One region of the Aeromicrobium choanae genome, then DNA from elsewhere that is predicted to be linked to it. Evidence: riboswitches for the same ligand, from Rfam matches in the RefSeq annotation. Region 1 holds a riboswitch; each other region holds the start of a gene.
What was found. A riboswitch is a leader RNA that binds a small molecule or an ion and turns the genes downstream of it on or off. The one in region 1 is predicted to bind cobalamin.
Positions count from the first base shown of each region.

Region 2: another riboswitch for cobalamin. It lies ahead of B5D60_RS16425 (ABC transporter substrate-binding protein); the one in region 1 lies ahead of B5D60_RS09410 (energy-coupling factor transporter transmembrane component T).
Region 3: another riboswitch for cobalamin. It lies ahead of B5D60_RS16455 (VWA domain-containing protein); the one in region 1 lies ahead of B5D60_RS09410 (energy-coupling factor transporter transmembrane component T).
Region 4: another riboswitch for cobalamin. It lies ahead of B5D60_RS03170 (ABC transporter substrate-binding protein); the one in region 1 lies ahead of B5D60_RS09410 (energy-coupling factor transporter transmembrane component T).

Region 1 is NZ_LT796768.1:1,962,293-1,969,256, reverse strand. It holds gene B5D60_RS09430 (ROK family transcriptional regulator) at 1-441, shown strand, start outside; gene B5D60_RS09425 (hypothetical protein) at 501-1,142, opposite strand; gene B5D60_RS09420 (ECF transporter S component) at 1,139-1,954, opposite strand; gene B5D60_RS09415 (ABC transporter ATP-binding protein) at 1,951-3,552, opposite strand; gene B5D60_RS09410 (energy-coupling factor transporter transmembrane component T) at 3,549-4,691, opposite strand; cobalamin riboswitch at 4,768-4,903, opposite strand; gene B5D60_RS09405 (hypothetical protein) at 4,912-5,766, opposite strand; gene B5D60_RS09400 (prenyltransferase/squalene oxidase repeat-containing protein) at 5,763-6,964, opposite strand, start outside.
Region 2 is NZ_LT796768.1:3,374,260-3,381,223, reverse strand. It holds gene B5D60_RS16440 (precorrin-2 C(20)-methyltransferase) at 1-486, opposite strand, end outside; gene B5D60_RS16435 (precorrin-8X methylmutase) at 483-1,148, opposite strand; gene B5D60_RS16430 (sulfite reductase subunit beta) at 1,145-2,023, opposite strand; cobalamin riboswitch at 2,072-2,253, shown strand; gene B5D60_RS16425 (ABC transporter substrate-binding protein) at 2,310-3,338, shown strand; gene B5D60_RS16420 (FecCD family ABC transporter permease) at 3,335-4,357, shown strand; gene B5D60_RS16415 (ABC transporter ATP-binding protein) at 4,354-5,115, shown strand; gene B5D60_RS16410 ((2Fe-2S) ferredoxin domain-containing protein) at 5,112-5,765, shown strand; gene cobN (cobaltochelatase subunit CobN) at 5,762-6,964, shown strand, end outside.
Region 3 is NZ_LT796768.1:3,382,280-3,389,243, reverse strand. It holds gene B5D60_RS16465 (cobyrinate a,c-diamide synthase) at 1-2,163, opposite strand, end outside; gene cobO (cob(I)yrinic acid a,c-diamide adenosyltransferase) at 2,160-2,774, opposite strand; gene B5D60_RS16455 (VWA domain-containing protein) at 2,774-4,780, opposite strand; cobalamin riboswitch at 4,828-4,972, opposite strand; gene cbiE (precorrin-6y C5,15-methyltransferase (decarboxylating) subunit CbiE) at 5,055-6,251, shown strand; gene cobM (precorrin-4 C(11)-methyltransferase) at 6,248-6,964, shown strand, end outside.
Region 4 is NZ_LT796768.1:658,292-665,255, reverse strand. It holds gene B5D60_RS03200 (ABC transporter permease subunit) at 1-312, shown strand, start outside; gene B5D60_RS03195 (hypothetical protein) at 436-1,260, opposite strand; gene dapD (2,3,4,5-tetrahydropyridine-2,6-dicarboxylate N-succinyltransferase) at 1,260-2,201, opposite strand; gene B5D60_RS03185 ((2Fe-2S) ferredoxin domain-containing protein) at 2,212-2,868, opposite strand; gene B5D60_RS03180 (ABC transporter ATP-binding protein) at 2,865-3,635, opposite strand; gene B5D60_RS03175 (FecCD family ABC transporter permease) at 3,632-4,600, opposite strand; gene B5D60_RS03170 (ABC transporter substrate-binding protein) at 4,686-5,696, opposite strand; cobalamin riboswitch at 5,755-5,934, opposite strand; gene B5D60_RS03165 (tRNA (cytidine(34)-2'-O)-methyltransferase) at 5,966-6,427, opposite strand; gene B5D60_RS03160 (MetQ/NlpA family ABC transporter substrate-binding protein) at 6,580-6,964, shown strand, end outside.

The DNA of each region.
Region 1 (6,964 bases):
TGCCGCTGCGGCAACGTCGGCTGCCTCGAGGCGCTGGCCGCCGGACCCGCGATCGCGCGGGTGCTGGGCCGGCCCGGGGTGACCGAGGCGACCCACGTCGTCGACCTCGTCCGCTCCGGCGACCTGGCCGCGATCCAGGCCGTGCGCCAGGCGGGCCGCGACATCGGCGACGTGCTCGCGATGATCGTGAACTTCATCAACCCGTCGGTCGTGGTGATCGGCGGTGCCCTCGCCGAGGCCGGCGAGCACCTGCTGGCCGGCATCCGCGAGGAGGTCTACCGGCGCTCACTGCCGCTGGCGACCGAGCACCTGCGCATCGTCCCGTCGGTCAGCGGGGAGCAGTCGGGCGTCCTGGGCGCGGCGGCCATGGCGATCGCCCACGTGCTCTCGCCCGAGGCGATCGAGCAGGCCAGCGCCGAGCTGCTGGCCGCCGCGGACTGACGTTCGCGGACCTCCCTCGCCGAGTGGCGCACACCGGGGTCGCGAGTGGGGCGGTGGGCTCAGTCGCGGCGGCGGCGGGCGACGACGAAGGCGGCCACGGCCACCAGCAGCGCGGCCACGATCGCGATCGGCAGCGCCACCGTGGCGAGCGAGGACGACTCGTCGTCCTCGTGGTCACCGCTCGCGTGGTCCTCGTGGCCGGAAGCCTCGGCGGCGGCGCGCGTGGACGCGTCGGCCGCGGCGTCGACCGGGACGTTCTCGCCGTCGGCCATGAGGTGGTACTTGAGCGCGACGAAGTCACCCTCGGCCAGCTCGTACTCCTGAAGGCCCACCGAGGCGTAGCCCCAGTCCTGACCCTCCTTGGCCACGAGGAACGCCCAGTAGCCCGGACCGTTCAGCGCGTTGCCGCACTTCTCCTGCTCCGGCGTCGGCAGCCCGTCGATGCGGCACACCATCGGCATCGCACCGCTCGTCTCGGCCGTCTCGACGCCGGCCTCGTCGAGGGCCTCGAGGCCGGTCGTGCCCGCGGAGTCCTGGGCGCACAGGACCCGGTCCTCGCCGTCGAGCGAGCCGAACTCCAGCACGATCGGGACGTCCTCGGGCGACTCGCAGGACCCCTCGGCGGTGGCGGCCGTCGGCAGCGCGACGACGCTCGCCGACAGCAGGGTCACCGCGGCGAGGCGGGCGAGCAGGCTCTTCATGTGGACTCCTTGGAGAGGAAGCGGGCGCGCCGGGCGGCGCGTCTCAACGTAGCGAGGACGGCCGGCCCGAGCGCGAGCACCAGCAGGCAGTTCGTGATCGCACGGCCGAGGTCCCAGCCCCAGAACGACGTGAGCAGGGTGAAGACGAGGAAGCGCTGCAGGTTCTCCAGCACGGGGTCGCCGGGGACCATCGCCAGCGAGTCCTCCGCGCCCGGGATCGCAATGCCGAGGGTGAACGGCCAGGAGGAGAGGTTCATCAGCAGCCCGTAGGCGAACGCCGCGACCACGGCGTAGACGGCGAGCGCGGCGATCTCGGACCGGCCGGTCAGCCGCCGCGGAAGCAGGCCGGCGCCCATGCCGACCCACGCCGCACACAGCATCTGGAACGGCAGCCACGGACCGACGCCCGAGGTGAGCAGCGCCGACGCGAACAGGCTCGTGCACCCCAGCACGAAGCCGAAGCCGGGCCCGAAGACGCGACCGCCGAGGATCAGCAGGAAGAAGATCGGCTCGACGCCGGCGACGCCCGCGCCCAGGGGACGCACCGCCGCGTTGATCGCGCTCAGCACGCCGAGCATCGCGAGCGCCTTCGAGTCCAGACCGCCCTCGGAGAGCTCGGCGATCACCACGAGGACGACCACGGGCATCAGCACCATGAAGATGAAGGGCTGGTCGACGCGCGTCTGGTCCGGCGCCGGCGCGAAGATGAGCGGCCACAGCAGCATGAGCAGCCCCGCGACGCTGGCGGCGGCGAGCACGAGCGCGGACCGCAGGGTGACCGGGACGGCCTCGGAGGATCGCAGGCTGGTCACCGGACCACCTCCGTGGGCAGCGCGGCCGCGACCTCGTCCACCGTGAGCCAGTCGTGACCGAGCACCTTCGACACCTGCGGCGCGAAGGCGGGCGACTCCGCCAGCACCGTGCGCACCGGGCCGGTGGACACGACCTCGCCCTCGGCCATCACCACGACGGTGTCGGCCACGGTGGCGACGAACTCAACGTCGTGGCTGGACACGACGATGCCGCGGCCCTCGGCGGCGAGGTCGCGCAGGATCGCCGCGAGGGCCGCCTTGCCCGGGTAGTCGAGGCCGCGGGTCGGCTCGTCCAGCGCGACCACCGCGGGGTGGGCCGTGAGGACGATCGCCAGGACGAGCGCCAGCTTCTGCCCCTCGGACAGGTCGCGCGGATGACGGTCCCCGGGAATGCCCGGTGCCAGGCGGTCGAGCAGCGCGCGACAGGTGCCCGTGTCGACGACCGACTGGTCGTCGGCGGCGGCGCACTCGCGGTCGACGGTCTCGAGGTACAGCAGGTCGGAGGAGGTCTGCGGGACCAGGCCGACCAGCATCCGCGCCTCGGCCGGGCGCGCGTCGCCCGGGTCCACGCCGTCGACGTCGACGGCGCCCGCGGCCCGAGCGCCCGTGCCCTGCACGGCCCACAGCAGCGAGCTCTTCCCCGAGCCGTTGCGACCCATGAGGGCCACGACCTCGCCGTGGCCGACCTGCAGGTCGACCTCCTTCACGGCGGCGAACCGCCCGTACTGCACGGTGATCCCTCGCGCCCGCAGCGCCGGCGGACGCTCGAACGGCGCGTGCACGGGCGGCGGGCCGAGCCGTGAGGCGAGCGGCCTCACCCGGCGCCGCGCCTCGCGCACGGACAGCGGCAGCGGATCCCAGTCGGCGAGGCGCCCGAGGTGCACGAGCGGCGGCGCGACCGGCGCGTCCACGAGCAGGGCGGCCGTCTCCCCGATCCGGACCCGGCCGTCCTCGACCACGGCGAGCCGGTCGGCGAAGGGCACGACGCGCTCCATCCGGTGCTCGGCCACCACGACGGTGAGCGCCAGGTCGTCGACGAGGCGCGCGATCGTGGCCAGGACGTCCTCGGCCGCGGTGGGGTCCAGCGCCGAGGTGGGCTCATCGAGCACGAGCACGCGCGGGTGCATCGTCAGCACCGAGCCGATCGCGACGCGCTGCTGCTGGCCGCCCGACAGCGAGCGCACCGAGCGGCGGCGCAGGTCGGCGATGCCGAGCAGGTCGAGCGTCTCCTCGACGCGGCGACGCATCGTCTGGGGGTCGAGGCCGAGATGCTCCATCCCGTAGGCGAGCTCCTCCTCGACGACGTCGGCCACGAAGCCCGAGGCGGGGTCCTGCGCGACGTAGCCCACGAGGTGCGCCAGCTCGCGCGGGGGCTTGCCGAGGACGGACGAGCCGTCGATCCGGATGTCGCCGCCGAGCGTGCCGCCAGTGAAGTGGGGCACGAGGCCGTTGAGCATCCCCAGCAGCGTGGACTTGCCCGAGCCGGTGCGGCCGGCCACCAGCACCAGCTCGCCCTCCTCGATCTCGAGTGAGACGTCGCGCAGCGTGGGTGCGGAGGCGTCGTCGTACCAGAACGTCACGTCGTCGAACGAGATCATGCGTCGTCCCCTCCCACCTGGTCGTGGGCGACGGGCGCCTGCGGGGCGACGAACACGGGCAGGATCCCGATGGCGACCACCGCGAGCGACAGCACGCTGAGCGGGGGCCAGCCGGGGACGTCGGGGTAGATCACGGGGATCTGCTGCGTCGACAGCGCCTTGAGGCCGATCGCCACGGCCAGACCGGACGCCGCGGTGAGGTACTCGGCCGCCTGCCAGGCGATGGGACGGTAGCGCGTGCGGTGCACCCGGCGGCCCGCCGATCGCAGGGCCAGCACGGCGAAGACCAGGCCGACGGCGAGCATCGGGTACGAGAGGAAGCGGGGCGCCGTTCCGTCGAGGTACCCGTAGGTGCCCACGCTGAGGCCGAACAGGCCCACGAGCATGAGCACGCCCGTGGCGAAGCGGTCGCGAGGCGCCACCGTGCCGGAACGACCGTAGCCCCGCGCGTCCATCCCGGCGGCGAGGGTCATCGAGCGGTCGAGCGCGTCCTCCAGCACGGGGATGACGATGCGGTGCATCGCGCCCGTGCCGCGGCTCGCGTCGCCGCGCAGCTTGCGCGCGCGGTTGACCCGGCGCACGCTCTCGGCCAGCTGGGGGAACACCGAGACGGCGACGACCAGGGCCGCGCCGACCTCGTAGAGCGCGGAGGGCGCGGCGGCGAGCAGCTTCTTGGGGTTGGCCAGCGAGTTGGCCGCACCGATGCAGATGATCAGCGTGGCCAGGAGCATGCCGTCGTAGAGGCCCAGCAGCACCTCGTTGACCGTGACGTCGCCGAGCAGCTGGATCCCCCGGGCCACCTCGGGCAGCGGGATCTCCGGCAGGCCGAACAGCACGGGGTCGCCCGGCGCGGAGCCCCCGCCGAGCAGGACGCGGAAGACGACGCGCATCACGACGATGAGCAGCCCGAAGTACAGGTAGTACCGGAACGACAGGGCCCACGGGGCGTCACCGCGGCACGCCGCCACGACGAGCGCCGCGATCGCGACGATGATCACCAGCAGGAAGGGATTGAGCGTGAACGACGCGCCCGCCGCGAGGCCGAGCGCCCACAGCCACCAGGCGCCCGGGTGCAGCTCGCGCCGGGGGCGTCCGGTGGCGGGGCTCCTCACCGGGGTGGAGTCGACGACGGAGGTCATCTGCTCCCCTTCCCCGCGGCACGGGGGCGAGATCCACGAGGGCGATCGCCCACCCGTCGTTGCGCGACAACACATGTGGTGGTGGCTGTCCGGCGCGGGTTCCCGGCTCGCTCCGCCGGGTGGGGCGGGGCTCACGGTTGCGGCACAGCACCGGAATCTCACCGGTTTCCCCTGTGCCGGACGTTGGTCCAACGCCCGCGAGTCTACTCCCCCGCGGCCGTCAGCCCGACCGGCGTCGGTACCACGTGACGCCCCCGGCGGCGGCCAGCAGCACCACGACACCGACCCCAGCGACCAGGGCGGCGGGCGACGTCGTGTCGGACCCGGCCTCACCGGCCGTGGGCTCGACCGCCGGCGCACCGGCTACCGTCTCGTCCCCGCCCGAGGTCGTCGGAACCGAGGCGCTCGGCGTCGGACCGGTGGACGGGGTCGCGGACGGGGTCGGCACCGAGGTGGTCGGCGACGTTCCCGCCGAGGGGGTCACGGAGGATCCGGGGACGGCGCCCTTCGGTGCGGCGGTGGCGGTGGTGCGCGCGGTCGAGTCCTTGGCGCGCGGCTGGTCCTTCGCGCCGGGCTTCGACGTGCCGGAGGTGGGACGCGTCGTGGCCCGGGTGGGCTGGGGCGCGGTCGCGACCGGCGGCCTCACCGACGGCCACGTGCGCGAGGACGAGCCCTGGAACACGAACGCGACGGAGCCGCCCTGCGGCACCTTCAGCGCGGAGACACCTAGGCTCGAGTAGGTCCACTCGCCGGACTTCCCGTCCGACCAGAACAGGCCCCAGTACGCGTCGACGGGCGATGCCTCGACACAGGGGTCGGAGGCCGGCGCTCCGTCGACCCGGCACACGAAGCCGGGCGCGCGCGACGCGAACTTGAGCTGGTGACCGGCATCGGTGAAGTTGCTCGCGGCACGCCCGCCACCGTCGGAGTCGCACCCGACGCTGGAGCCGACCACGACGGTGACACCCTGCGCGCCGCCGCACGCCGCGGCGTGGGCCGGTGCGCTGAGGGACGCGGGTCCGGCGGCGACCCCGAGGAGGGCCGCCGCCAGGACACGCCGGAGCAGTCGGCTCACTTGACGACCCGGAAGACCCTCACGCCGTTGCGCTCGGAGTACGCACCGCGGACGATCACCTTGGCCTTGCCGATCCTCTTGCCCACCTTCAGGCGGTACGTGTACGTCCCGGTCTTCGTCGCGACGCCGCGCTTCACGAGCTTCCCGCGGTAGTAGACGCGCACCGGCTCGCCGGCGACGAGGCCCCGCACGACGACCTTCTGCACCTTCGCGCGGCGGACCTTCGCCTTCGAGGAGACCCGCAGCTTCTTCGCGGCGAGCACCTGAACCGACGTGGATGCGACGGCGCGGCCGGTGGAGTCGCCGACGACGACGGCCCGACGGGCCGTGCCCTTCGGGACGCGCACCGTGAACGTGGCACGGCCGGCGGCCGGCACGACCGTCCGGGCCGTGGAGCCGCCGGCGACACGCGCCGTGCTGCTCCAGCCGGCGGCGAGGCCACTGGCGCTCACCTTGAGGGCGCTGCCCGAGCGGACGAACTTCGGCACGGAGACCGACGCCTTCGGCGACGAGAGCACCGCCAGGGCCGGAGCAGCCTGCGCCGAGGCACGGACCCACTGGTCGATCGCGAACTCGTCGATGCCGTCCTCGGCGCCGGCGGTCAGGGCCGCCTGGTCGTAGGCGATCGCGCCGGCCTGCGCGGCCAGCTTCCCGCCAGTGGCCTCGGTGACCTGGTGGCGTGCGACCCACGTGGCGGCCTTCGTCGCCTCCGTGGCACGGCCCGCACGGCTCAGCGCCGCCGCGGCCAGGCCGGTGGAGTTCGTGTTGGGCACGCCGTTGCCGACGAACGAGCCGTCGGCGCCCTGGGCGGCGGCGATCGCGGCCACGGCGCGGTCGACGACCGCGGCGTCGACCGTGAGGCCGGCCTCACGCGCGTCGACGAGGGTGTGGAGGGCGGCTGCGGTGGTGTCGATCTCCGGGACCTCGGGGCAGGGCGCCGTGAGCACCTGGCGGAAGGTGCCGTCCGCGCACTGCTGCGCAGCGACGTAACCGACCGAGGTGGCGGCCTCGTCGCTCCCGCCCGCGATCAGGCCGCGCGTGGCGAACGTCTGGCCGAAGAGTCCGTAGGTGTCGCTGGACTCCCCGGTCTCGTCGTTCGTCGCCGCCTCGATCTGGGCGACCAGGTCACGACCGCCGACCGAGGCCACGTCGCCGCCGGCGGCGTCCACCGCGAGCGCGAGCTTGCCGGCCGACGCGG
Region 2 (6,964 bases), 1.4 Mb from region 1:
CAGGGTCCCGGGCAGCACGGTCAGCACGTCGGTCTGGCGCACGAGGGGCAGCGCGGTGGTGGCCGTGGCCGCCGCGAACGCGGGAACGCCGGCGACGACCTGCGTCTCGAAGTCGGGCGAGAGCCGGTCGTGGAGGTACATGAACGAGCCGTAGAGCATCGGATCGCCCTCGGCCAGGACCACCACGTCGCGCCCGCCCTCCAGGTGGGCGCGCACCCGCTCGGCGCAGTCGGCGTAGAAGTCGGCCATCGCCCCGGCGTAGCCGCCGGGATGCTGGGTCGTCTGGGTCGTCACGGGGTAGACGAGGGCCTCCTCGACGACGCCTGCCGGGATCAGCTCGGCCGCGATCCGCCGCGCGTTCGACTGCTTGCCCACCCCCTGGTGGTACACGACCACGTCGGCGGCGCCAATGAGTCGCGCGGCCTTGAGGGTGATGAGCTCGGGGTCGCCGGGACCGACGCCGACGCCGTACAGCCGCCCGCTCACTCCGCCTCCTGGGCGAGCGCGTTGAGCGCCGACGCGGCCATCGCTGAGCCGCCGCGGCGTCCGGTGACGGCGAGGAACGGGATGTCGAGGCCGGGCTCGTCCGTCGTGAGGTCGATGAGCGCCTGCTTCGACTCGGCGGCCCCGATGAAGCCCACCGGCGTGCCGATGATCGCGGCCGGACGCGGTGCGCCGTCGCGGAGCATCTCGAGCAGGTGGAACAGCGCGGTGGGCGCGTTGCCGAACGCGACGACGGCGCCCTCCAACCGCTCGGTCCACAGCGACACCGCGGCGGCCGACCGCGTGGTGCCCCACTCCTTCGCGAGGGTCGGGACGGCGGCGTCGCGCAGGAAGCACAGGACGTCGTTCTCGTGCGGCAGCCGGGCCCGCGTCACGCCCGCGGCGACCATGTGCGCGTCGGTGATGATCGGGGCCCCAGCCTCCAGCGCCGAGCGGGCCGCGGACACGAGACTGGGATGGATCACGAGGTCCCGGGTCAGGTCGGTCTGGCCGCACGCGTGGATCATCCGGACCGCCACCTTCTCGGCGTCCGCGGGGATGCGCGACAGGTCGGCCTCGGCGCGGATCGTGGCGAACGAGTCGACGTAGATCGCGGCGCCGTCGGTGACGTAGTCGTAGCGGCGCGACGGTGGGGCGAGAGTCATGCGTTCTCCAGGTCGGGGACGATCAGGGTGCGCCACGGCGTCACCACGAGGCCGTGCGCTCCGTGCGCGCGGACCTCGTCGAACAGGCGGGCGTCGATGCGGCCGTCGGGCACCGGCAGGTGCCACGCGATGCGGCCGTCGACCTGCTCGATCCTGCCAAGGTCCGGGGGAGGGCTGCTCACCCGGGTGCCGGGACGGGGCTCCGAGGGTGAGGCGAGGACGGTGGCCCCGCCGCCGGGCAGCTCGTCGACGTGCCACGGCGACTCCGCCTGGGCTCCCGCGAGCTCGACGAACCGCGCGGCGAGCGCCGTGAGGACTTCGGCGGCGGCTGCCAGCGGGACCACGGGACCCCACGATCCGGCCCCGGCACGGACCTGCGCGGTGTCCGCTTCGAGGGCGACGAGGCCGAGATCGAGGTCCCGGTCGACGAGGTCCCCGCGGCCGTCGTCGAGGACGAACAGGAAGCGGCCCGCCAGGGCCGCGAGACCCGGCTCGGCGCACAGTCGGCGGTCGAGCTCCGCGACGACGAGTCGCAGGTCCGCCCGGCCGCCGGACCGTCCGGTGAGCGGCGACGCCATGACGTTGCGGATCCGCTCGTGGGAGGTGGAGGGCATGAGGCCGGTCGCCATCACCGCGTCCACGACCGCGTCGGACAGGCAGCCCTCGTCGTGGGGGATCGCCCGCACCTGCAGGTTGGCGCGACTGGTCACGTGGACCGTGCCGTCGCCGTGGGCCCGGGCGACGCCGAGGAGGCCCCCGAGCGCGTCGACCGACACGGCACCACCCGGGATGCGGACCCGGATCAGGGCGCCGTCGTCGGCGATCCAGGGGCGCAGCAGACCGGGGCACAGGTCGCGTCGAGTCCGTCCGGTCACCCGGTCATGGTGTCAGGCACCCTCGTGGCGGCCGACCGGCGGACGGCCTGCTACGTTCGTCGCGCCAGTCAAACTCAGCGATGAGCCAGGGAACCCGGTGAGAGTCCGGGACTGACGCGCAGCGGTGAGGGTGACGGGCGGGGCACGAAGCCACTGGACCGAGAGGTCTGGGAAGGCGCTCCGTCCGGTCGATCCCGAGTCCGAAGACCTGCTGGCCCTCACGGCGACCGCCGTTTGGTCCCACCGGGCTTCGCGAAAGAGCCCCAGACCTCGAAGGATCGCGCCTGTGCGTACTCCCGTCCGTCGTCCCCTCGTCCTGCTCGCCGGCGCCGCGCTCGCGCTGAGTGCCTGCTCGAGCAGCGACGCCTCGTCCGATGCCGAGACCGCCGCGGGGTACCCCCGTGAGGTGGAGAACTGCGGTCGCACCACCGCCGTCACGGCCCCTCCGAAGCGCATCGTGTCGCTCAACCAGGGATCGACCGAGATCCTCCTGTCCCTCGGGCTGGCCGACCGCATGGCCGGCACCTCCACCTGGACCGATCCCGTGATGAAGGGACTCGAGGGCGACAACGCGAAGGTCGAGCGGCTGGCGGACAGCGCGCCCTCGATGGAGCGGGTCCTCGAGACCGAGCCGGACCTCGTGACCGCCTCGTTCGCGAGCGTGCTCGGCCAGGGCGGCGTCGGCTCGGCGGACGCCTTCGGCAAGTTCGGTGTCCCGACGTACCTGTCGCCCGCCGAGTGCGAGGGCAAGGACAACCAGGGCGACGGCGACGGTGCGCGCACGGGGATCCTGGAGATCGACACGATCTACCGCGAGATCACCGAGCTCGCCGCGCTCCTCGACGTCGAGGAGCAGGGTGACGAGCTCGTCGCCGGCCTGCAGGACCGTGTCGCCGCGGCCGCGGCGAAGGCGCCGGAGGACGAGGTGAGTGTCCTCTACTGGTTCGCCAACAGCGAGGCGCCCTACATGGCCGGCTGCTGCGGGGGCCCCGGCATCATCACGCGGGCCCTGGGCCTGAAGAACGTCTTCGACGACACGAAGTCCGAGTGGCCGCAGATCGGCTGGGAGACGGTCGCGGACCGCGACCCCGACGTCCTCGTGATCGGCGACCTGACCCGCAAGAGCCAGACCGCGGAGACCGCGAAGGCGAAGATCGAGTTCCTCGAGACCAACCCGGTCACCCGGGAGATGACGGCCGTGAGGAACCGCCGCTACGTCGCCCTCACCGGCGCTGCCCTCAACCCCTCGATCCGCACCGTCGAAGGACTGGAGCAGGTCGCCGACGCACTGGCCGCCTTCGGTCTCTCACGGTGACGACGACCCGGCGCGCCTGGCTGCTGGCCTCCGCGGGGCTGGCCCTGTTGGTGGCCTCGGCCTGCGTTGCGGTCACGATCGGCCCCTCCGACGTGGGTCCGCGGTCGGTCGTGTCCCTGGCCTGGTCGCGACTGGCCGGGGGCGAGTCCGGGCTGAGCCGGATCCAGGAGGGCATCGTCTGGGACCTGCGGCTGCCGCGCACGCTGCTCGCGGCGGCCTGCGGTGCCGGGCTCGCCGTGTGCGGCGTGATCCTGCAGTCCCTGCTGCGGAACCCGCTGGCCGATCCCTTCGTGCTGGGCGTGTCCTCCGGCGCCTCGACCGGTGCGGTGTCGATCGTCGTGCTGGGAGTGGGCGCCGGCGCGGTGGGGTTGGCCGCCGGAGCGTTCGTCGGCGCCATCGGGGCGTTCCTGCTCGTGCTCGTCCTCGCCGCTGCGGCCGGCGGGACCACCGACCGCGTCGTCCTCGCCGGGGTCGCGGCCACGCAGCTGTTCTCGGCGCTGACGTCGTTCATCGTCTTCACCTCCGCCGACGCGGAGCAGACGCGCGGCGTGCTCTTCTGGCTGCTCGGGTCGCTGGGCAGCGCCTCCTGGACCGACGTCGTGGTGGTCGGGGTGACGGTGGTCGGGGCCGTGATCGCGTGCCTCCTGCTCGCCTCCACGCTCGACGCGTTCGCCTTCGGGCAGGACAGCGCGGCCACGCTCGGCATCGACGTGGCCCGAGCGCGGCTGGTGCTGCTGGTCGTGACGGCCCTGACCACCGCGGTCATCGTCAGCACGTCGGGGGCGATCGGGTTCGTCGGGCTCGTGCTGCCCCACGTGGCGCGCGCCATGGTGGGCGTGAACCACCGGCGCATGCTGCCGCTCGCCGCGATCCTCGGGGCCGTCTTCCTCGTCTGGGTCGACACCGCGGCGCGCACCGTAATCGCGCCGCAGGAGCTGCCGGTCGGTGTCGCCACGGCCCTGCTCGGCGTTCCCGCGTTCGCGCTCATCCTGCTCCGGCGGAAGGGTGTCCGCGCATGAACCTCACCGCTCGCACCGTCTCGTGGTCGGTGCGCGACCGGCTGATCGTCGACGGTGTCAGCATCACGGCGGCACCCGGCTCGATGGTCGGCCTGCTCGGTCCGAACGGCTCGGGGAAGTCCAGCCTGCTCCGGCTCCTCGCGGGCCTGCGCGCGCCCACGACCGGTGTCGTCCGCCTCGGCGACGACGACCTCGCGTCCCTGCGCCGCCGCGAGATCGCCCAGCGGGTCGGCGTGGTCGAGCAGGAGTCCGCCACCGACACCGACCCGCTGGTCCGTGACGTCATCGAGCTCGGCCGCATCCCGCACCGCCGTTCCTGGCAGCCCGTGGGCGAGCGGGACGTCGAGGCCATCCGCCGCGCCGCCGCCGCGACCGGCGTCCTGGACCGGCTCGAGCAGCCCTACGCCACGCTGTCCGGCGGCGAGCGACAGCGTGTGCAGATCGCTCGCGCACTGGCCCAGGACCCCGAGGTCCTCCTGCTCGACGAGCCGACCAACCACCTCGACGTCCGGCACCAGCTGGAGGTGCTGCGGCTCGTCCGCGACGCGGCGGTCACGGCCGTGGCGGCGCTGCACGACCTCAACCTCGCGGCGGCGTACTGCGACGAGATCGTCGTCCTCGCCGAAGGCCGGGTCGTGGCCGCCGGGACCCCCGTCCAGGTGATCACCGAAGAGCTCGTCGCCGACGTCTACGGCGTGAAGGCCTTCGTCGAGCGCCATCGCATCACCGGCGCGCTCACGGTGGTGTGGCAGCCATGACCCTCCTCGTCCATGTCGCGACCGCGCTGTCCGATGCCGCGCGCCAGACCGTCCTGCGCCGAGCAGCTGCCGAGGCCGGTGCGCGGATCGCCTTCCTGCAGGGCGCCGACCCGACCCTCGTCCGGGTGCTCGACGAGCTGCACGCGGAAGGCGTCCGCGACCTGCTCCTCGAGCCGGTCACCACCGACGACCCGACGTTCGCGCGCTCATGGGTCGGCCGGGTGGCCGGTCACTGGCACCGGGAGCAGGTCGACCCGCCCACGATCCGCTTCGGCGATCGCGTCATCAGCGGCCGGGAGGCACGGCTGTCATCGCCCGCATGGGAGACGCCGCCCCCGCACCGCCACCACCTGCTGCTGTGCCGGGGACCGCGCTGCAGCGCCCGCGGCTCCGACGAGACCTACCGGGCGCTCGTCCTGGCGCTGGTCGAGCAGCGGCTGACCGACGCCGACGTCCTCATGGCGCAGACCGGCTGCCTGTTCCCCTGCAACCACGGCCCCGTTGCGGTCGTCCACCCCGAGGGTGCCTGGTATGGACCCGTCCGGCCGGAGGACGCCGGCCGCCTCGTCCGCGAGCACCTCGCCCTGGGTCGACCCGTCGACGACCTGCGCATCGTCTCCCCGACCACCTCCACCGAAGGAGCCTCATGACCCGCATCGCCCTCATGTCCACCTCGGACACCGACCTGCTCTCGGCCCGCGCCAGCGGCGCCGACTACACCTGGGCCAACCCCGTCCGGGTGACGGACGAGCGACGGGACGAGCTCACCGGCGAGGCCGACCTCGTCGTGCTGCGCGTGCTGGGCTCTCCCGAGGACGTCCGCGACCTCGCGGCGCTCGTGCGGGAGGCCGGCCGTCCGCTCGTCGTTCTCGGCGGCGAGCGCACGCCCAACGCCGCGCTGATGGAGCTGTCGACGGTGCCGATCGGCATCTGTGCCGAGGCCCATCGCTACCTCGCGGAGGGCGGCACCGAGAACCTTCGCCAGCTGCACGCCTTCCTTTCGGACACCGTTCTCCTGACCGGCGAGGGCTTCGAGCCGCCGGCCCTGCTGCCCGAGTGGGGGGTGGGCCGCCAGCCCGAGCCGAGCGACCTGCCGCGGGTCGGTGTCCTGTACTACCGGGCCCACGAGGTCAGCGGCAACAACGCCTTCGCCCACGAGCTGGCCGACGCCATCGACGCGACCGGCCGGGCCTGCGGCGTGCCGATCTACGTCTCGTCGCTGCGGGCGGCGGCCGACGAGCTGTTCGCCGAGCTGGGCACGCTCGACGCGATCGTCGTCACGGTTCTCGCGGCGGGCGGCTCGAAGCCGGCGGCCGTGAGCGCCGGCGGCGACGACGAGTCCTGGGACGTCGAGCGGCTGCGGGCGCTGGACGTGCCCGTCCTCCAGGCGCTCGCCCTGACCTCCAGCCGCGCGGAGTGGGAGGCGTCCGACGACGGCGTGACCCCGCTCGACTCCGCCACCCAGATCGCGATCCCCGAGTTCGACGGCCGCCTCATCACGGTGCCGTTCTCGTTCAAGGAGGTCGACGCAGACGGCCTGCCCCGCTACGTCACCGACGCCGAGCGGTGCGCCCGCGTCGCCGGCATCGCCGTGAACCACGCACGCCTGCGCCACGTGCCGCCGGCCGAGCGCAAGGTCGCCCTCGTGCTGTCGGCCTACCCGACCAAGCACAGCCGCATCGGCAACGCCGTGGGGCTCGACACGCCCGTGTCGGCCATCCGGCTGCTGCGCCAGCTGCGCGACGCGGGCTACGACCTCGGTTCGCCCGGCGCCATCCCCGGCCTCGACCCGCTGCCGCCCGTCGAGGGGGAGGAGCCGGACACCACGTCGGGCAACGCCCTGATCCAC
Region 3 (6,964 bases), 1.4 Mb from region 1:
ACGGGCGCGGCGCTCGGCCTCGGCCACGGCGTCGGGTCTCGCCGTGGCGACCACGGCGTGGAGCGCCGGCGTGCCCACGGCCCACGGCGCCTGCTGCGCGCGCAGGTCCGCGACGACGGCCGGGTCGCCCACCACGTAGCCGGCGCGGATCCCCGGCATCGACCACAGCTTGGTCAGGCTCCGCACGACCACGAGGCCGGGCAGGGCCCGCGAGGCCAGGGTCTCCGGCTCGCCCGGGACGAAGTCCATGAAGGCCTCGTCGACCACGACGACGCGGCCGGGACGGCACAGGGGCGCCAGCATCGACGCCGCATGAAGGCGCCCGGTCGGGTTCGTCGGGTTCCCGACGACCACGAGGTCGGCGTCGTCGGGCACGGCGGCCGGGTCGAGGGCGAAGTCGTCCTCGGCACGGCACAGGACGTGGCCCGGCGTGTGACCTGCGGCCCGGAGGGCGACGTCCGGCTCGGTGAACTGAGGATGCACGACGACGGGTCGGCGCCATGAGCGCGCGCGGGCGAGCAGGAAGAACGCCTCGGCGGCGCCTGCCGTGACGAGCACCTCGTCGATCCCACGACCGTGGCGTCGTGCCACCGCGACGTGCGCGGCGGAGGACTCGGGATAGGACGCCGATCCGGTCACGCCGTCCCGCAGCGCCTGCTCGAGCCACGCCGGACGGGGCAGCCGGCTGACGTTGACGGCCAGGTCCAGCAGGCCGTCGGACGCCTCGACATCGCCGTGATGTCGGAGCGGGTCGGTGACGGGAGGCAACGAGGCCCCTGTCGTCGCGGCGAGCCGAGCGGGCTCGGGCGCCGAGGAGACCGCAACGGCGGAGTGCACGGCGTCCGCGAACGACTGCGCCAGGCCGGGGTGGCCCGCCCAGTGCACGTGGAGGTACGACGCGCTCAGGCTCGGCCCGGAGAAGCCGACGGCCTGGTCGTCGACCGTCCAGGCGGGCCGGTCGCCGTGAACCGGGGTGACGGTGGTGCGGTGGAACTCGTGCGTGGTCACCGTCGTGCCGGCCGGGCCGAGCAGCTGGTCGTCCGCCATCACGGGACGTCGGTACGAGAGCGTGAGTCGGGGCGTCATCACGGCGTCGGCGTCGAGCGCGCCGACCATCGGGTGCCCGTCGACGGTGCGACACAGGTAGAGCAGGCCCGCGCACTCGGCGACCGTGGGCACGCCGTCGAGGACCGCCTCGCGCAGGTGGGCCCGCAGGCTCGCGTTCGCGCTCAGCGCGGCGGCATGGACCTCGGGAAAGCCACCGCCGAGATAGAGACCGCGGGTTCCGGCCGGGAGGTGCGCGTCGCGCGCCGGGTCGAAGGGGACCACGGTGCAGCCCGCGGCCTCGAGCAGCTCGGTGGTCTCGGCGTAGCGGAACGTGAACGCGCGACCCGCGGCGACGGCGACGACGGGGGAGTCGGCGCCGCTCGGCCTGACGTGCGCGGCCGGGTCCCACGGCGTCGCGTCGAGTGCGGGCGCCTGCCGCGCCAGCTGCAGGACGGCGTCGAGGTCGACGTGCGCCGCGACCTGGCCGGCCAGGCGCTCCAGCGCCCCGGCGGCCTCGTCGCGCTCCTCGGCGGGCACGAGCCCCAGGTGGCGGGACGGCGCGCTCACGCCGTCGTCGCGGTGCAGGACGCCGAGGACGGGGATGCCGGTCGACTCCACGGCACGGGCGGCCTCGGCGGCGTGCCGCGGTGATCCGGCCTTGTTGAGGATGACTCCCGCGATGGTCACGGTGGGATCGAAGCCCGCCATCCCGTGCACCACCGCGCCGATGCTGCGCGAGGCGTGGGAGACGTCGACCACCAGCACGACGGGCGAGCCGGTGAGGGTCGCGACGTGGGCCGTCGAGGCGAATCCGTCGCCGCCGATCCGTCCGTCGAACAGACCCATGACTCCCTCGACCACCGCCACGTCGGCACCCCGGGCACCGTGGAGCAGCAGCGGCACCATGAGCGCCGGGTCCGTCAGGTGCGGATCGAGGTTGCGACCGGGACGACCGGTGGCCAGCGCGTGGTAGCCGGGATCGATGTAGTCCGGACCGACCTTGTGCCCGGAGACGGCGTGGCCTCGTGCCGCCAGCGCCGCCATCAGCCCGGTGGCGACCGTGGTCTTGCCGTGCCCGGAGGCCGGAGCCGCCACGACGAGGCGCGGCAGGCTCACCACTCGATGCCTCGCTGGCCCTTCTGCCCGACGTCCATCGGGTGCTTCACGTGCTGCATCTCGGTGACGAGGTCGGCCACCTCGATCAGTCGGGGGTCGGCGCGGCGGCCCGTCACGACGACGTGCTGGGTGCCCGGCCGGTTGCCGAGGGTCTCGACGACGTCGTCGACGTCGACCCAGCCCCACTGCATCGGGTACGTGAACTCGTCGAGGACGTAGAGCCGGTGGCGCTCGGCGTGGATCCGGCGCTTGACCTCGGCCCAGCCCTCGGCCGCGTCGGCCGCGTGGTCGGCCTCGGTGCCGCCCTTGCGGCTCCACGACCAGCCCGAGCCCATCTTGTGCCACTCGATCGGGCCGCCCTCGCCGGTCTCCTCGTGCAGCCGGGCAAGGCGCTCGAGCACGGTCTGCTCGCCGATGCGCCACTTCGCCGACTTCACGAACTGGAACACGCCGACGTCCCAGCCCTGGTTCCACGCCCGCATCGCCATCCCGAACGCTGCGGTGGACTTTCCCTTGCCGTTGCCGGTGTGCACCATCAGCAGGGGTCGGTTGCGGCGCTGCCGCGTCGTGAGCCCGTCGTCGGGGACGGTCAGCGGCTTGCCCTGCGGCATCAGGCCGCACCCTCGCGCGAGGCGGTGGCGGCGTGGACCACGTCGGTCAGGCCGTCGGCCGTCACCTCGCCGAGTGGGACGTGCTCGGCGCGGAGGTGGCCGGCCAGCTGGGCGGCGAGGCCCAGCCGGAACCGGCCCGTCTCGCAGTCGACCACGACGCTGTCGAGTCCGGTGGCGGCCAGGTGCGCGGCGGACCGGTGGGCCCGACCGAGCGCGTCGGCGCCGGAGGTGGCACGCCCGTCGGTGACCACGACCAGCAGCGGGCGCCGGGAGGGATCGCGCAGCGCCTCGCGGCGCAGGATCTCCGCCGAGCGCTCGAGCCCTTCCGCCAGGGGCGTGCGACCACCGGCGGGCAGCTCGGCGAGGCGGCGCGAGGCCACGTCGACCGAGCCGGTGGGTGGCAGCACGACCTCGGCGGTGTGCTGACGGAACGTCACGAGGGCGACCTTGTCGCGGCGTCGGTAGGCGTCCAGCAGCAGGGAGAGCACGGCCGTCTTGACCTGCTCCATGCGGCGCCGCGCGGCCATCGACCCCGAGGCGTCGACGCACAGCAGCACGAGGTTGGACTCCTGGCCGACGGTCTCGGCGCGACGCAGGTCTGACGGCGTCAACGCGAGGCCACGGCCATCGACGAGCCCTCCGCGGCTCTGCTGGTGCGGGGCGGCCGCGGCGATGGTGCCGGGCAGGTGGAGGCGACCGGACGTGGCCTCGGGCCGCTTTCCCACGACACGGCCCTGCGGCGTGCGGGCGCGGGAGCGCCGCCCGGACTGGCCCTCGCCGGTACCGCGGACCACGAGCAGTCGCGCGCGCGCCGGATCGCCGGCCGCGGCGACCGAGCCGGCGCCGGCCGGCTGCGGCTGGGGCTGCTGCTCATCCTGCTCCGGGGAGTGGCCGGGGGCGTCGGCGGGGCGATGGTCCTCGGGACCGTCCTGGGGGGAGTCCGAGCCGGAGCCGTCCGGACCACCCGGGCCGTCGTCGTCGGGTCCGGGGTCGGGCTCGTCGTCGCCGAGCAGGTCGTCGAGCCGGTCCTCGTCGAGCCCGGGCTCGTCGAACGGGTTCCGACGGCGACGGTGCGGCAGCGCCAGGCGCGCCGCGACGCGGACGTCCTCACGCGTGATGTGGGTGCGGCCCTGCCATGCCGCGTGGGCCGCCGCCGTGCGCGCCGTGACGAGGTCGGCTCGCAGCCCGTCGACGTCGAAGGCGGCGCAGATCTCGGCGATCGTCGTGAGCGCGTCGTCGTCGAGGACGACGTCGCGCACCAGCTCCTGGGCGGACCCCAGGCGGGCACGCAGGAGGTCCTGCTCGCCGGCCCAGGCGGCCGCGAAGCTCGCGGGATCGGCGTCGAAGGCCAGACGCCGGCGCACGACCTCGACGCGCAGGGCCGGCTCGCGCGGTGCGGACACCTCGACGGTCAGGCCGAACCGGTCGAGCAGCTGCGGGCGCAGCTCGCCCTCCTCGGGGTTCATCGTCCCGATCAGCACGAACCGCGACGCGTGCTCGACCGAGACCCCGTCGCGCTCGACGCTCACCCGGCCGGTCGCGGCGGCGTCCAGCAGCAGGTCGACGAGGTGGTCGTGCAGCAGGTTGACCTCGTCGACGTAGAGCAGGCCGCGGTGGGCGCGGGCCAGCAGACCCGGCTCGAACTCGACCACGCCGTCGCGCAGCGCCGAGTCGAGCTTCAGCGAGCCCGTGACGCGGTCGTCGCTCGCGCCGACCGGCAGCTCGACGAGCCGCACCGGGCGCTCGACGACGGGCGTCCCGGCTTCGAACGGTCCGTCGGGGGAGACCGCGGAAGGGTCCCCCGGGTCGACCGAGAAGCGGTCACCCCGGTAGGCGCGGACCGGCGGCAGCACGTCGGCGAGTCCGCGGACGGTGGTGGTCTTGGCGGTGCCCTTCTCGCCACGCACGAGGACGCCGCCGATGAGCGGGTCGATCGCGACGAGGGTGAGGGCGAGGGTCATGTCGTCCGAGCCGACGACGGCACAAAAGGGGTACTGCGTTGGCATGTAGGGCTCCCGCTCGATCTGCCATGACGGTCCGCGACGCGGGCAGCGTCGCGGGTCGGATCGAGGCCGGTCTTCGGACTTCCCAGGTCTGTGCCTGAGTCACCGCAGCGGGCCCTGTGCCGGATTCTCACCGGCTTCCCAGATTCTCCCCGTGGCCATGAGCCGTGGGGCACCTCGAACCTTCGACCACACCCTAGACGCCGCCGGCAGCCCTCGGGCAGGGGGCCCGACCCGCGGACGGGTCGGGTTAGGGTGCTCCACCATGGATGCGCACGTGACCGTCGTCGGAGTCGGAGCCGACGGCTGGGAGGGCCTGCCGGAGTCCTCGCGGTCGCTCGTGAGGGCCGCCGCCACCCTGCTGGGCGGGCACCGCCACCTCCACGCGGTGCCTGCGGTTGCAGGTCAGGACCGGGTCGCGTGGCCGTCGCCCCTGCGCGAGGGACTGCCGCCTCTCCTGGACGAGGCACGTGAGCCCGTCGTGGTCCTCGCCTCGGGTGATCCCCTCGTCTCCGGCATCGGCACCACGCTGCTGGAGCTGCTCGGTCCGGACCGGGTCACCGTCGTCCCGGCGGTGTCGTCCGTCACGCTGGCGCGGGCGCGGCTGGGCTGGCCGGCCGAGACGGTCACGGTCGTCAGCGTGGTGGGCCGCGACGTCCGCCTCGTCGTGCCGGCGCTCTCCGCCGCGCGGCGCCTGCTCGTGCTCTCCAGCGACGAGACCACCCCGGCGGCCGTGGCGACACTGCTCACCGTCCTCGGCTGGGGCGACTCCGACCTCGTCGTCCTGGGTCATCTCGGCGGGGCCGACGAGACGCGGACCGCGTCGACCGCACGGGAGTGGGACGTCGCAGGCGTGCCCCGCCTCAACGTGCTGGCCGTGGAGGTCCGCGGCACCGGGCCGGGCTGGGCGGCCGGGGGAGTCCTGCCCGATGACGCGTTCGAGCACGCCGGCCAGATCACCAAGCGCGACCTGCGCGCCAGTGCCCTTGCCCGGCTGGCGCCGGCGCCCGGCCAGCTGCTGTGGGACGTGGGCGCGGGCAGCGGCTCGATCGGGGTCGAGTGGATGCGGGCCTGGCCCAGCGCCCGCGCGATCGCCGTCGAGCCGCGACCCGACCGCCTCGCCCTCGTCCGCCGCAATGCGGAAGCTCTGGGTGTCCCCGGCCTGCGGGTCGTGGAGGGCTCGGCGCCGCAGGCGCTCGACGGCCTCGACCGGCCGGACGCGGTCTTCGTCGGCGGAGGTGCGAGCGTCGACGGTGTCCTCGACGCGTGCTGGGAAGCGCTCAAGCCGGGGGGACGTCTCGTCGTCCACGGCGTCACGGCCGAGACCGAGGCCGTGCTGCTCGAGCGGTACCGTCGCCACGGCGGCGAGCTCGTCCGCCTCCACGTCGAGCGCGCCGAGCCGCTCGGCTCCTTCACCGGCTGGACGCCCGCGCGCGCCGTCAGCCAGTGGTCCGCCACCAAGGGAGACTCATGACCGTCCACTTCGTCGGGGCCGGCCCCGGCGCCGCCGACCTGCTCACCCTGCGCGCGGTGCGCCTGCTGGAGGTCGCCGACGTGTGCCTCTACGCGGGCACCTACCTGGACGCCGAGGTGCTGGGGCACTGCCGTGAGGGCGCCCGGCTGGTCGACACGCAGCACCTCGACCTCGACGAGATCACGGCGCACCTCGTGGGCGCGCACGCCGAGGGGCTCGAGGTCGTCCGGCTGTGCTCGGGCGACCCGTCGCTCTACTCCGCGGTGCACGAGCAGGCACGTCGGCTCGACGCCGCGCAGGTGCCGTGGGACGTGACGCCGGGTGTGCCCGCCTACGCCGCTGCGGCCGCGATCGTGGGTGCCGAGCTGACCGTTCCCGAGGTCGCGCAGTCGGTCGTTCTCACGCGCACCCAGGCGCGCTCGACCGCGATGCCCGAGGGGGAGCGGCTCGCCGCCTTCGCCGCGACGGGTGCCACGATGGCCCTGCACCTGGGGATCACCCGCACGCGTGAGCTGGCCGCCGAGCTGGCCGAGCACTACGGCCAGGACTGCCCCGTCGTGGTGGTGTCGAAGGCGACCCAGCCCGACCAGCTCGTGCTGCGCGGCACGCTGGCCGACATCGCCGACCAGGTGGAGGACGCGGGCCTGCGACAGGCGGCCGTCATCCTCGTCGGACCGGCGCTGGCGCCGGACGTCCGCGGCGGCGAGTCGTTC
Region 4 (6,964 bases), 1.3 Mb from region 1:
TGGGCCATCCTGGGCACCGCGGTCGGCAGCGTGCTGACCAACCAGGTCGCCGCGATCATCGTGATCCTGGCGTTCACGCAGTTCATCGAGCCGATCGCCCGAGTGGCTCTCGGCGCGTGGGACGCCACCTCCGAGGTGGCCAAGTTCCTGCCCGGCGCGGCGGCCGACGCCGTCATGGGCTCGAGCTTCTTCGCGTCCGACGCGTCCGCCGACCTGCTGTCGCGGGGCGCAGGCGCCGCCGTGCTGCTGGGATACGTCGTGGTGTTCGTCCTGCTCGGACGCTTCATCACGCTGCGTCGCGACGTCGGCTGACCCGACTCCCGCGGCGTCCCCGGCCACTTTTGGAAACGGATGCACCTTCTTGCTCAGGCAGAAGGTGCATCCGTTTCCAAAAGTGCGGCCAGGGGGCGAGGGGGCACCCGCGCGGCGCCGGGGTCAGCGACGGACGAAGCGCACCTCGGTGCGGCTGGCGTCCTCCGTGGGCTCCCAGCCGGGCTCGCTCTGGCCGGCCTCCCAGCGCATGTCGTCGAAGGTGACCTCGCTGATGCGGAACTCGGTCGAGTTCGCGACGAGGAACTGCGCCAGCGCCCAGCCGCGCGAGTCCACGTCCTCGCCCGTGAGCGCGATCGCGCTCTGCCCCGACGAGGGGTCCGAGTCCACGCGCACGCGGCCGAACGCAGCATTGAGGTAGTCCTCGAGGTCCGCGGACGTGCTCGACTCGGTCGTCAGATCGGTCGAGCAGGCGAACGCGGCGGGGGAGAAGCCGCGCAGCGAGGAGGCGAGCACGCGCGCATCGGCCTCGTGGTCGGCGTACGCCTCGGGGAAGCCCGAGCGCTGCACGGCCTGGGCCGCGTCGGTGATCTCCATCGACTCGTAGTCGTCGAGCTTCTCCAGCGCGTCGTAGAACTTCGTGATCGAGTATTGCGGGTCGAGGATCTGCTCGACGGTGCCCCAGCCCTGCGAGGGCCGCTGCTGGAACAGGCCCACCGAGTCGCGGTCGCCGTAGTCGATGTTGCGGATCTTCGACTCCTGGTAGGCCGTCGCGATGGCGATCGTGGTGGCCCGCGGCGGCAGGCCGCGTTGCTGGGCCTTGGCCGCCATGAGGGCCGCCCACTTCGCCTGCTCGAGGTCGACCTCGACCGTGCGGTCGCCGACCGTGGCGACACAGAAGCCGCGCGCGTCGGAGCCGCTCTCGAAGACCTTGAAGACGACGAGCACGAGCGCCACCGTCGCGACGACGGTGGCGACGATCCAGCGCATCAGTTGGCGTGCAGGTCGGCGTTCAGCTCGACGCCGGTGCGGCCCCCGCGGGGACGCGCCTCGATGGCGCCGGTCTGGCTGTTGGTCAGGAAGAGGATGCCGTCCGAGCCCGACAGCTCGGCCGCCTTCACCACGGTGCCGTCGGGCAGCGTGACCTTGGAGCCGGCGGTGACATAGGTGCCCGCGGCGACGACGCAGTCGTTGCCCAGCGAGATGCCGATGCCCGCGTTGGCGCCGATGAGGCAGTTCTCGCCGACGCTGACGACCTCCTTGCCGCCGCCGGACAGGGTGCCCATGATCGAGGCGCCGCCGCCGACGTCGGACCCGTGGCCCACGACGACGCCGGCCGAGATGCGGCCCTCGACCATCGCGTGCCCGAGCGTGCCGGCGTTGAAGTTGACGAAGCCCTCGTGCATGACGGTGGTGCCCTCGGCCAGGTGCGCCCCGAGGCGCACGCGGTCCGCGTCACCGATGCGCACGCCGGTGGGCACGACGTAGTCGGTCATGCGCGGGAACTTGTCCACGCTGGTGACCGCGACGGTGAGCCCGGCGGCGCGGGCATGGGCGCGCACGTCCTCGAAGGCCTCCACCGGGCACGGGCCGATGGTGGTCCAGACGACGTTGCTGAGCAGTCCGAAGACGCCGTCGAGGTTCTGCCCGTGCGGCTGCACGAGGCGGTGCGACAGCAGGTGCAGGCGCAGGTAGACGTCGTACGCGTCGGTGGGCGCGGCGTCCAGGTCGGCGATCTCGGTGTGCACCACGCGGGTCTCGACCCCGCGGATCGCGTCCTCGCGAGCGGCGGCCACCAGGGCGGACGGCTCGGTGGTGGTCTCCGGGGCGGAGCCGAGCAGGGGCTGCGGGTACCAGACGTCCAGGACGGTGCCGTCGGGCGTGACGGTGGCCAGGCCCCAGGCGTGGGCGGATCGGGGGGAGTCGCTCATGTGCCCAAGGCTATCGAGCCACCTCGCGCGGCAGGACTCCCGGCAGCACGGTGCCGGCCAGGAGATGGTCATCCACGAGCTGCCGGGCGCGCTCGTGGTCGACCTGCCCGTACCAGGTGTCATCGGGATGGACGACGACCACGGGTGCGTGGTTGCACGGGAACAGGCAGCCGGTCTGGGTCACCAGGACCTCGTCGTCACCCAGTCCTCGCTCGGCGAGCGTGTCGGCCAGGGCCGATGCCGTCTGCGCCGCGCCTCGGGCGGTGCAGCGAGGTCCGCGGCACACGAGGACGTGGTGGCGATGCGCGGGCACGCTCTCCCACGCAGGCGACTGCAGGGGCGCCTCACGGCCGGTGACGGCTCGTCCCGCGACGAGCACCTCGGTTCCCGGCCGCTCGCGCACCCAGTGTGCTGCGACCCGGCGCAGCCACGACCGTGCCGGCGTCGTGGCACCCACGGGTGCGCGCACCAGACGGATGCGCGAGACGCCCCCGTCGGCGAGGCGGTCGAGCTCGTCGACCAGTGCCGGAGCCCCCTGCTGCAGGTAGGCGACGGTCGCGCCGATGGCGGCGCCGAGCTCGTCGAGCTGTGCGGCGTGGCCGTGGGCGTCGACGCCCATCGCGACGAGCATTAGGGCCTCCGTGGGCATGGCGTTCGCGTCGTTCATGCCTGGGTCCCGATCCACGTGACGCGAAGGCGGTCGGCCACGGCGTGCCGGTCCACCGCGGCCCGCACCCCGTAGACCGATGCCAGCAGCGCAGGCGTGAGGACGGTGTGCGGATCACCTCCGGCGACGACGCGACCACGCTCCATCACGACGACCTGGTCGCAGAATGCCGCCGCGAGATCGAGGTCGTGCAACGCCGCGACGGCGGTGATGCCGAGTCCACGCACGAGCTCCATGAAGCCGATCTGGTGGCCCAGGTCGAGATGATTCGTCGGCTCGTCCAGCACGAGCACGGACGGCTCCTGGGCGAGCGCCCGCGCCAGCTGGACACGCTGACGCTCTCCACCCGAGAGCGTCGACCACCGTCGATCGGCCAAGGCCTCGACCTCGCCGACCCGCATCGCCCGGGTCAGGGCGGCGTCGGTGCCGGGACGCGCCGATGGCCAGCGTCCGCGGTGCGGGATGCGCCCCAGCTCCACGACCTGCCGGACGGTCAGGTCCAGGCCGGTGTCGGCGTGCTGCTCGACCACGGCCAGGTGACGGGCTCGCTCGCGACGACGCAGCTCGTGCATGCCGCGACCGTCGAGGGTCACCGTTCCCTCGTCGGGGACCTGGGTGCCGGTCAGCAGGCGGAGCAGGGAGGTCTTGCCCGAGCCGTTGGGACCGAGCAGGCCGGTGAACGTGCCGGGCGCACACTCGATGTCGACGCCGTCGACGATGCGACGTCCGCCGGCCGACCACGCGAGTCCGTGACCTCGGAGCCTCATCGCTGCCTCCTCAGCAGGATCGCGAAGACCGGAGCCCCGACCAGTGCCGTGACGGCTCCGACCGGTACTTCGGTGCCCTCGACGATCGTGCGTGCGATCAGGTCGGCGCCGACCGCGAGGATGGCGCCGATCACCGCCGTGGCGGGCAGCAGGCGCAGGTGCAGCGGGCCGATCGCGAGACGGGCGATGTGCGGCACGACCAGCCCGATGAAGCCGATGGCGCCGACGTTGGCGACGAGCGCCGCGACGAGCAGTGACGTCAGGATCAGCAGGATCCAGCGGACGAGGACGACGTTGACGCCCAGCGAGTCCGCCGCGTGCTCGCCGAACGCGAACGCGTCGAGGTCGGACGCCATGAACATCAGGGCGACCGCGACCACGGTCGTCACGATCACGAGGAAGACCGCGGTGCTCCACCGCACGCCGCCGAAGGAGCCCAGGGTCCAGGCCAGGACGCGATGAGCGGCATTGGGCTGATCGCTCACGATCACGACGAACGCCGTGAAGGCGGCACACACCTGGGCCACCGCGACGCCGGCCAGGATCGTCCGAGCCGGCGGCAGACCTCCGGTGGGGTCGGTGGCGAGCGCCAGCACGGCCAGCAGGGCCGCGATGGCCCCGGCGAAGGCGGCGACCGTGAGCATCGCCGTGCCTCCGAGGCCGGCGACCGCGAACCCGAGGACGATCACGAGGACCGCCCCGACGGTCGCACCGGAGGAGACGCCCAGCAGGTAGGGATCGGCCAGGGCGTTGCGGGTCAGCGACTGCAGCACCACTCCGCTCATGGCCAGGCCCGCACCGGTCGCGGCGGCACCGAGCACGCGCGGCAGGCGCAGCTGCCAGACGATCTGGTCGTCCCGCAGGCTCACCTGCGAGCCCTCGATGAGCCCGAGTCGCCGGCCGATCACCGCGATGACGTCCCCGAGGGGGACATGGATCGCCCCGACGGCCAGCGCCGTCAGCATCGTCGCGACCAGGGCGACCAGCGCGACGCCGAGGAACGTCGGCGCCCCGACCCGGCGCAGGGCCGGGGCGTCCGCGACGACGGCCTCAGCGGTCAAGATCGAGCGCTTCGAGCTGCTCGGACATGTGCTGCGCGCCGTCGACCACGCGCACGCCGGGCGTCGTCTCGGAGAAGGGCAGCGTGACGAAGGCGCCCGAGCGCACCGCCGTGAGGCGACTCAGCGCCGGGTCCTTCCTGAGGAAGTCGATCTTCTCCTTCGCGGTGGACCACTCGGCATCGGCCAGCACGATCACGTCGGGATCGGCGTCGACGACGTCCTCCCACGGCACGTAGTCCCACGTGCCCTTGACGTCGGCGAACGCATTCGTGGCCCCGACCGTCTCGATGATGAGCTGAGGCGCTCCGGTGCCCGCACCGGTGTAGGGGGACTTGGTCTCGGAGTCGTACCAGAAGACCGTCAGGCCCTCGCCGGCCTGCTCGGCCGAGATGTCGGCGATCCGCTTCTTCTCGTCGGCGATGTAGCTGCGCGCCGCCTTCTCGGCGTCGAAGATCGTCGCGATGTCGCCGACCTCCTTCCAGATCTTGTCGAAGGAGGCGGGTGTCTGGTCCTTGCGCTCGATGCAGCTGGACTCCGAGACGTAGCTGGCGACGCCGAGATCCTTGAGCTCATCGCGATCACCGGCCTTGTCGGCGTCGAACGCGCTGATGTAGGAGGCGTAGGCGAAGTCGGACTCGTGCTTGAGCAGCTCCTCGCGTGACAGGGCGCCGTCGCCGAGGACGTCGATCGCGTCGTACGGCTCCTTCCACCGGTCGGCGACGGCGTCGTCGAGGCCCGTCGTGCCGATCATGTGGTCCTGCAGCCCGAGCGACAGCATCACCTCGGTGGCGCCCTGGAAGATGCTGACGGCGCGCGACGGTGCCGCGTCGTAGGTGATCTGGACGCCACAGTTCTCGACCGTGACGGGGTAGTGGTCGCTCGCGGCAGCAGCCGAGGCGTCGCTCTCGGGGGCTCCGGCGCAGGCGGCCAGGGCCACCGACGACAGCAGGAGCGTGGCCAGCACGCGGGTGGGCAGGGTGGTGCGACGGAATGGGGACATGGACCCCTCGTTTCTGTCCTGGCTCTTGTCGCGGAGCCTGATGGCGGATGTGACGCGGGGTGGAACCCCACGGCCAGCAGGTCTTCGGACTCGGGATCATCCGGACGAGGCACCTTCCCGGACACGAAGTCCAGTGGCGTGTTGCCCCGCCCGTCACCCTTACCGCTGCGCGTCAGTCCCGGGTTCGCACCGGGTTCCCTGGCTCACGAGGAGCGCGACTGGCAACCGCACCGTATCAGCGGCCGATGCGTGCCGGTCCGAGACCTTCGTCACACGCCGCCGGCGAACCCGTGCTGCCGCCACGCCTCGTAGACCGCGATCGAGGCGCAGTTGGCCAGGTTCATCGACCGGCGCGACGGCAGCATCGGCAGCCGCAGCCGGTCGGTCACGCGGTCGTCGGCGAGGACGTCCTCGGGCAGGCCGGTCGGCTCGGGCCCGAACAGCAGCACGTCGCCGGGCTCGTAGGCGACGTCGGCGTACCCCGTGGTGGCGGCTGTCGTGAACGCGAACACCCGGGCCGGCAGCAGGGCCTCGTAGGCCTGCTCCAGCGTCTCGTGCACCGTGACGACGGCGAGGTCGTGGTAGTCCAGACCGGCGCGGCGCAGCTTGCTGTCCTCGAAGTCGAAGAGCGGATCCACGAGGTGCAGGTGGCTCCCGGTGGCGGCGGCCAGCCGGATCGCGTTGCCGGTGTTGCCCGCGATCCGCGGCTCGAAGAACAGGATCCGGAACACGAACCCACAGTAGGCGCTATCACTTCGGCGACCGTGCGGACGTCCGTTCTTGATGGGTGAGACGTGGTCGCAGGGGTGTGGGGGACCTGCCTACGGTCTTCGTGGCTCCCCCCACAAGGACCGGGGCCGTCGCACCATCGAAAGGAACCACCGTGTCCGACCAGAACTCCCCCCTCATCGAGGCCCCCAAGCGCCGCGGACCCGCGATCGCGCTGGCGGTCGTCGTGATCGCCGTCATCGGGGCCCTGATCGCCTTCGCCCTCACCCGGGGCGGCGACAGCGCCGGCGGCGACCTGACCAAGGTCAAGCTGGGCACCGTGGGCGCGAGCGACCCCTACTGGAAGACGCTCACCGAGGAGGCCGAGAAGGAGGGCATCGACCTCGAGGTCGTCGACTTCGCCGACTACGCCCAGCCCAACCCGGCGCTGACCGAGGGCGAGATCGACATCAACCAGTTCCAGCACATCGTCTACCTCGCGGACTACAACGTCGCCAACGACCAGGATCTCGTCCCGGTCGGCGCCACCGCGATCTACC